One region of the Epibacterium sp. ABZ3_068 genome, then DNA from elsewhere that is predicted to be linked to it. Evidence: riboswitches for the same ligand, from Rfam matches in the RefSeq annotation. Region 1 holds a riboswitch; the other holds the start of a gene.

Region 1 (4,862 bases):
GCAATTTCCTTGGCCGAAGGCGCACCTGAACTGCAGGATCAGCTTTCTGATCAGTTCGGACGCTCGCTAAAGCGCGCCGCAGCGCTGGAGGATCCAAGCTTTGCAGGCGTGTCCGATCCAGCAAGCCGTTTTCGTATCGAAGCCCTGAAACAGAATGTGTCAGAGCTGCGTGACTTTGTGACGGCAGAACTGGGGCCCCGCCTGGGTGTAGCCGCAGGTTTCAATTCACTGGATGGAGACTGAAATGGCCACACGTCGTGGATTTCTGACAGGGCTATTGGCCGCTGGCATCGCTCCGCAGGCCAGTTGGGCGGACGTAGGCTATCCAGATTTTGTCACAGCAGGGCTTGAGCCCAGCGGCCAGTATATATTGGCCGGCCTGACTGCGACCGGAGATGTGGTGTTTCGCCACCCCCTCCCAGGGCGGGGTCATGCAGCCAGCGCTCACCCTCACCACCCCGAGATCATTGCTTTTGCCCGCCGTCCGGGGCGTTTTGCAGATGTTCTGGACTGCCGCACGGGAGCTCAGATTACCCGCCTCACCCCGCCCGAAGGTCATCATTTCTATGGCCATGGCTGTTTCTCGGCAGACGGGCAACAGCTGTTCACGACCGAGAATGATTACGAAAACGCACGCGGTGTGATCGGCATCTGGGACAGTAAGACTTACCAGCGGATCGCAAGCTTCTCGTCAGGAGGCGTCGGACCTCATGATATTCTGCGCCACCCGGAGGGCTATTTGGTCGTTGCCAACGGCGGAATAGAGACACACCCGGACAGTGGCCGCGCCAAGCTGAACCTGCCGACAATGGAGCCATGTCTCAGCTATCTGAGCTTTTCTGGCGAGATCCTGGAACAAATGAAACTGGATCAAGATCTGCATCTGAACTCAATTCGCCACCTTGCGCTGTCACCGGACGGGACGGTTGGCTTCGCGATGCAATGGCAGGGTGACCTGGGCGAGCTTGCGCCAATCGTGGGCCTGCACAGGCGCAACGCCCCGCCGCGGCTTTTGGCTGAGGGAGACCCGCGCCTGCGAAATCTGAATGGATATGGCGGTTCAATCGCCTTTTCTGCCAAGGGCACGGAGGTGGCGGTTTCATCTCCCCGTGGGGACCGGGTGCAGATTATGAACACCGCATCTGGTGATCTTGTTCAGGAGCATCAGGTTACTGATGTCTGCGGCCTGACTGGAAACACAGCCGGATGGATCGCCACCACCGGTCAAGGTCAGATCCTGAACCTGTCACACAATGACACACACACAATCACAACCGCAGCAACCGCGTGGGACAATCATCTGGTGCCTGTCGGTTGAAACGGGGGCGCCGCGCGCCAGAGAGCTGGAGCCTTTGGCTCCAGCTCTCTGGCGCGCGGCTTGGCCTGACCTTTGGTCAGGCCAGCAGGGCAAAGCCCTGCAGGAAGCACATCAAAACTCTACACCTTTCTGCGCTTTGATCCCTGCCCTAAATGGGTGCTTGATCTGGCCCATCTCCGTTACAAGGTCGGCAATCTCGATCAGCTCTTCTTTTGCGTTACGCCCGGTCAGAACCACATGGGTCATCGCCGGTTTACGCTCCACCAGAAATTCCAGGACCTCCTCAAGATCGAGATATTCGTACCGCAGCGCGATGTTGATCTCATCCAGAAGAACCATCGCGTTACGCTCATCCAGGATCATTTCTTTGGCTTTCTCCCAGCCCTTCCGCGCTGCAGCAATATCACGCACCTTATCCTGGGTTTCCCAGGTGAACCCTTCTCCCATTGCATAGAACTGACAAAGATCACCAAAGTTTTCCTCGATTAGTGTCCGCTCACCCGTGGCCCAGGCACCTTTGATGAACTGCACCACGGCACAGGGCATCTTGTGGGCGATACACCGCATAATCATGCCAAAGCCCGAGCTGGACTTACCTTTTCCCGGCCCTGTGTGGACGATGATCAACCCTTTTTCACCATCCTTGGTCTTCATCATCTTGTCGCGCGCGGCCTTCTTCTTGGCCATTTTGGACGCATGGCGTTCGGCCTCTTCATGGGAAATGACTTTTTCGGACGTCTCACTCATCGGATGCTCCTTCGGGTTTTGCCATGTCTTGACAAGGAAGGGCGCAATAGCGCAAGGGGTTTTATGTTGGTTCCCAAGGCGTGCCTTGGGCGAAGAGGGAATGTGACAGCAGCGCAATCTGCCAAGCACAGCCGCCCCCGCGACCGTGACCGGATGAGGCTTCCGCAAACCACTGGGATTTTCCCGGGAAGGATGGAGGCCACCGCCTGACGTTCAGGTGACATCTGCAAGCCGGGAGACCTGCCAGCACATCGAACAACGGGCGGACGGGGTGTTCTGCAACCGGTTGAGGGCAACACGTAAACTGCGCCCCGCTGGCAGCACCTTTTTAGCCACAGAACAGGAAGGAGCGGCACACAATGGCCGACACACGTGAATCTGGCGAGGTAATGCTGACCGTCTGCACCACCTGCCGCCGTGCGGATGTGGACCCTGAAGGCCCCCGCCCTGGTGCAGTGATGCTTGAGGCTTTAACAGAAGCCAGACTGCCCGAAGGTGTTACTTTGCGAGGCGTGGAATGCCTCTCGGCGTGCACCCGAGGATGTTCCATGGTTCTCAGCGGCGGTGCCGAGCGCTGGACCTATGTCTATGGCGACATGGACCCAAATGAACATGTGGAAGACATTCTGAAAGGTGTCGCAGCCTATGCCCAAACCACAGACGGATTGGTTCCCTGGCGTGAACGCCCACAGATTTTTCGCAAGCAAACTGTTGCCCGCATTCCTCCTCTGAAGCTGCCTGAGGCCTAAAACCAATGTCCAACCTCAACAAAATCCCAGTCACTGTTGTCACCGGCTTCCTTGGAGCTGGTAAAACCACATTGATCCGCCATCTGATGCAAAACCCGCAAGGCAAGCGACTGGCTGTGGTGGTCAATGAATTTGGCACCGCAGGCGTGGACGGAGATATCCTGAAATCCTGTGCGGATGAAAACTGCCCTGCCGAAAACATTATGGAACTGGCCAATGGCTGCATCTGCTGCACCGTGGCAGATGACTTTATCCCGACCATCGAGCAGTTGATGGCTCTGCCCGAAACTCCGGATCACATCGTGATTGAAACCTCGGGGCTCGCCCTGCCCAAACCCTTGCTCAAGGCCTTCGACTGGCCTGCCATCCGGTCCCGGATCACTGTGGACGGGGTAATCGCACTGGCCGACGCCGAGGCTGTTGCCAAAGGGCAGTTTGCCACGGATCTGGACGCGGTACAGGCTCAGCGCGAGGCCGATGAGGGCATCGACCACGAAACACCTTTGTCAGAGCTGTTCAAGGATCAGATCTCCTGCGCGGATATCATCCTGTTGTCCAAGGCGGATCTGGCGGGTGAGGAGGGTGTTGCCACCGCACGCGCCGTGATCGAGAAAGAAGCCCCGCGCCAGTTGCCGATCCTGCCGATGACCGAAGGGGTGATTGATCCGCGTGTTGTCCTGGGCCTTGAAGCGGCGGCCGAAGATGATCTGGATGCCCGCCCCTCGAACCACGAGCATCACCACCATCATGACGATGATGAACACGATGATGAACACGATCACCACCATCATCATGATCACAGCCATGACGAGTTTGAGAGCATTGTGGTCGAATTGGGAGAAGTCTCTGATCCTGAAGACCTGCAAAATCGCATTATCGAGATGGCCCGAAAGCGCAAGATTCTGCGCGTCAAAGGCTATGTCGCGGTTGAAGGAAAACCGATGCGGATGCTGATCCAGGCCGTTGGCGAACGTCTGCGGGCCCAATACGATCAGCCCTGGGGGACCCAGGAGCGCAAGACCCAGTTGGTGGTGATTGCGGAACACGACAATATCGACACTGCGGGTATCCACGCAGATCTGGGAGCCTGATCCACCATGCACGTCGTCTTCCGCGAAAGCCACGGGCTAGATGAAAGTGACACACCACAGGATCTGGGCCAAACGCCTGCAGACCTGATTGTGCTGTCATTTTCAGACAGCGACCTGGGTGCTTTTGCGGCGGGCTGGCACAGAGCCGACGGAAGCCTACCCTCTTTGCGGCTCGCCAATCTGATCGCGTTGAAGCATCCGCTGTCTGTGGACGTTTATGCGGAACAGACGTTGGACGGGGCCAAGGGAATTCTTGTTCGGCTGATCGGCGGGGAAAGCTATTGGCCCTATGGGCTGGCCACTCTTCAAGATCTCGCCCGGCGCAAGGGGATTGCCTTGGCGGTCCTGCCTGCAGATGGTCGCGAGGACCCGCGTCTGGATGACCTTTCCACCCTGCCCGCATCAACATTGCGCCGTCTGCAGCATCTTTGCGACGCCGGGGGGGCCGTTGCGGCCCAGGCTGCCTTGGCGCAACTCGCGCTGGCTGCGGGGCTTTATGCAGGCCCAGTGCGCGGCGTTAAAACAATGCCGGATCAAGGGTTTTACGACCCCGACCTGGGTGTCACTGACCATCTGGACAGCGACGGCAAACCGTTGATCCTTGTGACGTTCTACCGCTCCTATCTGACCTCTGCGGATACTGCAGCGGTGGATGCGCTCATTTACGAATTGCGCGCACGCGGCTATGCCGCTTTTGGGGCGTTTGCAACCAGTCTCAAATCGCCCGCCGCCACGCAATGGCTGCGCGATTGTCTGCCCGGGCTTTCTCCGGCTGCGATCATCAATGCCACGGCGTTTTCCGCTCAGGGGCGGGATGGAAGCCCATCCCCCCTCTCGACCACCGGCTGCCCCGTTTTCCAAGTCGCGCTCTCCACTGCACGGCGTAAGGATTGGGCCGAGGCCAACCGGGGACTGTCCCCTGCAGACCTTGCGATGCATGTGGTTCTCCCAGAGGTC
Region 2 (4,862 bases), 250 kb from region 1:
AAAATCGTGTCGGTTTCGGTGACTTTGGCGGTGACGCCAGAGAGCGCAAAGGTCACTTCGGCCTTGGTGTCATCATCGGGGATCACGTCATCCAGAAGCGGCTGTTCGGCCTCTGTTTCAACGGGCGCGCCAAAGCTTTCCTGGTTGTAGCGCTCCATGTCAAAGCCAAGCCCTGCAAGGGCGTCGCGCACGGCCTGCATGAAGGGCTCTGGCCCGCAGCAATACACCTCGCGGTCCAGGTAATCCGGTGCCATCAGACCCAGCATCAGCTGATTGAACTGCCCCTGATACCCCGTCCAGGGGCGATAGCGGTCCGGTTCTTCGACCACGAACTTCAGATCAAGCCCAGCTGTGCGGCTGGCCATATGTTCAAGCCGCTCACGGAAGATGATTTCGGACGGGCGTTTGGCGCAGTTGATAAAGACCACGTCCAGATCGCCGCCTTCATCCCACATGCAGGTGGTCATGGACATCATCGGAGTGATGCCCGAACCCGCAGAGATAAACAGGAACTTCTTGGACGGGCTTTGGGCATTGGTAAAAAGACCAGCAGGGCCGATGGCCTTCATCCGCATGCCCGGTTGCAGATTGTCCAGCATCCAGCGGGTGCCGATGCTGTTGGCCTGCGCCTTGGCGGTGATGGTGATGGACCGGGGGCGCGAGGGGGACGAAGAGATCGTATAGGTGCGGTGCACCACGCCGCCGGGCTGGCCGGGAGCGGGGATTTCCAGCGTCAGAAACTGGCCCGGATCATAAGAGAAGAGCGCACCGGAGGGCGCGCGAAAGCTGAAACTGGCGGTGTTGGGCACCTCTGGCACAACCGAAACACATTCCAGCATCTCACTGTCCTGCCAGAAGGTGGGGGCGGGTTTGGAGGGGAGGGTGGTCATATCGTCATTCCGCCGCAAGGGTCTGAGGGGCCACACGTCGGGCCAGGGTTGCGCAATACCACTCCACGAACTGCAAGACGCCGCTTTCCTGAATTTGGGAATAGGGGCCGGGTTCATAGGCGGGGCTGTTGATGCCCATCTGGTTGTCTTCCACCACCTGGCGGTCTTCGTCATTGGTGGCAACCCAGACCTCGGTCAGGCGTTTGAGGTCGTAATCCGCCCCTTCCACCGCGTCTTTGTGAACCAGCCATTTGGTGGTCACTTCGGTTTCGGTTGCACTGATCGGGGTCACGCGGAAGACGATAGAGTGATCGGGCAGGAAGTGGTTCCAGGTGGTCGGGTAATGGAACTGCAACAGCGCGCCGGCATCGGCAAAGGGCACCCGCCCCAGCCAGCGGCGCACCGCGGTCTTCCCGTCCATCGTATAGCTTTCGGCGCCTTCTTTCAGAGGCATACGGGCCACGCGGAACTGGCCATCGTCGCTGATATGGAAGTTTGACGCAAGGCCGGCGGTTTCGCAGCGGTCAAAATGGGCCTGAAGGTTTGGCGGTGTTTCGCCACCTTCACCAATGCCGGTGACGCTGGGATCATCCGGGTAGGTGCGGCAGAGGGCGGGGTGGTTGCCGCCACAGTGGTAGCACTCGCGGTTGTTTTCCCAGACCAGCTTCCAGTTGCCGTTTTCCACGATGGTGCTTTCAAAGGCGACCTTGGCATTGCTCAGATCGTGGGGCTCCAGATAGGGGCGGGCCCGGTTGGCAAACGTATCGAAATCCGGGGCCTCATCGGCCAGGCAGATATAGACAAGGCCCGCCAGTTCCCGGCAATGAACAGTCTTCAGCCCATGCGCCTTGGGGTCGAAATCCGGTCCCATGTCGCGCGCCCACAGAAGCGAGCCGTCCAGCTCATAGGTCCATTGGTGGTAGGGGCAGACCAGTTTGGGGGCGTGGCCTTTGGCGGCTTTGCACAGGATGGACCCGCGGTGACGGCAGGTGTTGTGGAAGGCGCGGATGTCCCCGTCGGTCCCGCGTACAAGGATCACCCGGAATGCACCCACCTTATGGGTGACATAGCTGCCGGGTTTTTCCAATTCGCAGGCGGCGATGGCAAACAGCCATTCGCGATAGAAAATGCTTTCAAGATCCGCCTGAAACACATCGGGATCTGTGTAAAACGCTTGTTCCAGGGCATGGCCGCGGGTTCTGCGCGCCAATAATGTGTCGATCTTGCTCACGTCTGGCTCTCCTGCCGCGCGGGGCGGTTGTGGCTTGGGCAGATGGCAACAGGGGTCCGTCCGACGGCGCGGGAGGCACGCTTTCGGTCACAGGAGCCCCCACCGCCACCCGCGGTTTGACATATCTGCAAGGCTGGTTTCCGGACTTGGAAGAGGCCTTGGCCCAAGATGCGGCACCTTCCCGGGATCCTCCTCCCAGTGGTCGTGGCCGCGTCTGTTCATCCTTACCGTTGCGGGGGCAGCGCCGGAGTTGCACCGGCTTCCCAATTCTCCGGCGACTCTGCACAAGCCACCGGCACCTTACGCGCTCAAACTAGCGTGCGTTGCAGATCCAACTTCGCCACAAGCGACAAAATATGAAAAGAAACAGACCTTCCGGAGTAAAGTTTGCGCGGCGCAGGGATCTCTCTGCCCTTGGGCGGCTGTGGTTTAAGGCTTGCCCGAACGTCCCTTGGGCGTAGACTTCGGGGCAGCGAAAGCAGGGAGGTGGGGGAGATGTTTTCAGGGTTTGACACGGTTGAGATTGATCTGTCGACCGCCCGTATCCATGCGCGGGTGGGCGGCGTGGGTAAGCCGCTGTTGCTGATGCATGGTTATCCGCAGACCCATGTGATGTGGCATGGGATTGTAGATGCGTTGGCGCGTAGCCATCGGGTGATCGTGCCGGATCTGCGCGGGTATGGCCAGTCCCTGGCGCGGGATGGAGATTTTACCTTTCGGGCGATGGCGAGGGATCAGGTCGCGGTGATGGCCAGGCTGGGCCATGACCGGTTTGATGTGATTGCCCATGATCGCGGCGCACGTACGGCGCATCGGATGGTTCTGGATCATCCCGAAACGGTGCGCTCGGTTGCGTTGCTGGACATCCTGCCAACGCTTGATGTGTGGAAGACAATGGATGCGTGGCTGGCCAGACGCTATTACCACTGGATGTTTCTGGCGCAGCCCGGCGGCATGCCCGAGCGGCTGATCAATGGCGATCCTGTTCATTTCCTGCATTCCGCCCTCCTGGGCCTGTCGGGGGCGAAAGAGATGTTCCATCCTGAAGCGCTGGCAGCTTATGAGCGGGCAGCGCAAAACCCGGATGTGGTAGCGGCCTGGTGTGGAGATTACGCGGCGGCCGCATCGGTTGATCTGGACCATGACCGCGCGGATCTGGGCCGGACGAGCGACATGGAATGTCTGGTGTTATGGGGGCGCAAAGGGGTTGTGGCACATCACATGGATCCGGTTGAAGCCTGGAAGACCTGGTTTCCCAAGGCCAGGGGACATGCAATTGACGCCGGGCATTTTCTGGTAGAGGAGCGCCCACAAGAGGTGCTAGCCGCGTTACAGACGCATCTGAACGCAGTGCCAGCGGTCAGTTGGACCAGTTGTCGCCCTTGACCTCGTTCCAGCCGGGAAAGACTGCGGACTGGGGCGCGACCTTGGTGGCGCGAAGCATGTCAAAACTGCGTTGCAGCTGGGCATCTGTCATGTCGCGGGCAATCACCACGATCCGCGATGTTGTATCCCCTTCGGGCCAGTTCTTCAGCGGCACAGGCGCATCAAAGATGTGTTGAACCCCATGAAAGACAAAGGGAATATCCATCCCTTTGAGGAACACGATACCTTTGACACGCAGCAGGTCGCGCCCTTTGAGCGCCACCAGCGTGTCGAGCCATTTGTCAAAAACCGCATCCTCCAGCGGGGTGTCCAAGGTGATCGAAGCCGTGTTGATCCGGCTGTCATGGGCTGAGAAATGCTGGGTTGGCGCGGGCGTGGACAGGCCCGAAAGATTGGCCAGAGGATCGGCACTGGTCGCGGCACCATCGGTATGGGACACCCAGGCCAGCGCGTTTTCCGTGGTCGCGCCGCGCCGCATGCCCGACAGGCCCCAAAGCATCTGCGGGGATTGGATCACTTCGTTGACGTCAACCAGTCGCGCCGTGGGATTAAGGCTCTGGAGGCGGGCTTTCAGCGCATCGGCCTGCTCTGCAGAGACCAGATCGGTTTTGGTCACCACAACAAGATCCGCCGTAGCGACCTGTGACACTGCTTCGAATTGGTCATCCAGCGTGGATTGGCCGTGGGCGGCGTCCACCAGGGTAATGACACCGTCCAGCAGGGATACGCGCGACAGGTAGCGGTCAGACAACAGGGTCTGGCGCACCGGGGCCGGATCGGCCAGACCCGTGGTTTCGATCACCACGCGGTCAAAGTCCAGCTCACCCGAGGCGCGCCGGGTGATCAGCCCCGCCAGTGTTTCCGCCAGATCCCCCCGGATCGAACAGCAGATACAGCCTGAAGACATCAGAACCACCTCTTCGCTGCTGTCTTCGATCAGGTCGTGGTCCAGTCCAACTTCGCCAAATTCATTTACGATCACCGCGATTTTGCCCGAGCTCGCGTCCGAGAGGACCTTGTTCAGGAGGGTCGATTTCCCGGCGCCAAGAAAGCCGGTCAAAAGGGCAACAGGAAGGCGGCTGTCGGACATGAGGGCTCCTGCTTGGGGCTGGGACGACGGGGATTGAAAGCTCAAAAAGTGATATGTTGTAACGATGTTCGGGTCAAGGGAGTTGGGGGCAAGGTAACTGTGCCCAGCACAGCGAAGACCCGGCCGCTGTTGGGTGGCCGGGTCTGTTTGGTCGGATCAGGTCAGGGTGGGACCGGGATCAATCCTTGCGCCAGGCATTGGCTGCAAACGCATCATCCAGCGGCGTATGGGTGATGTGGTTGGTATAGTTCGACAGCACTTTGAG

The links. Region 1 has a riboswitch for cobalamin ahead of ACXAEW_RS01085 (DUF1636 family protein). Riboswitches for the same ligand answer to the same signal wherever they lie in the genome.
Positions count from the first base shown of each region.
Region 2: another riboswitch for cobalamin. It lies ahead of ACXAEW_RS02210 (aromatic ring-hydroxylating oxygenase subunit alpha); the one in region 1 lies ahead of ACXAEW_RS01085 (DUF1636 family protein).

Region 1 covers NZ_JBSWUV010000001.1:212,750-217,611, forward strand. Annotated here, with positions in the region: gene ACXAEW_RS01070 (imelysin family protein) at 1-243, shown strand, start outside; gene ACXAEW_RS01075 (DUF1513 domain-containing protein) at 245-1,318, shown strand; gene cobO (cob(I)yrinic acid a,c-diamide adenosyltransferase) at 1,430-2,065, opposite strand; cobalamin riboswitch at 2,116-2,329, shown strand; gene ACXAEW_RS01085 (DUF1636 family protein) at 2,425-2,814, shown strand; gene cobW (cobalamin biosynthesis protein CobW) at 2,820-3,905, shown strand; gene cobN (cobaltochelatase subunit CobN) at 3,912-4,862, shown strand, end outside.
Region 2 covers NZ_JBSWUV010000001.1:460,962-465,823, reverse strand. Annotated here, with positions in the region: gene ACXAEW_RS02215 (FAD-binding oxidoreductase) at 1-890, opposite strand, end outside; gene ACXAEW_RS02210 (aromatic ring-hydroxylating oxygenase subunit alpha) at 895-2,121, opposite strand; cobalamin riboswitch at 2,236-2,439, opposite strand; gene ACXAEW_RS02205 (alpha/beta fold hydrolase) at 2,617-3,507, shown strand; gene ACXAEW_RS02200 (CobW family GTP-binding protein) at 3,482-4,597, opposite strand; gene ACXAEW_RS02195 (carboxymuconolactone decarboxylase family protein) at 4,776-4,862, opposite strand, start outside.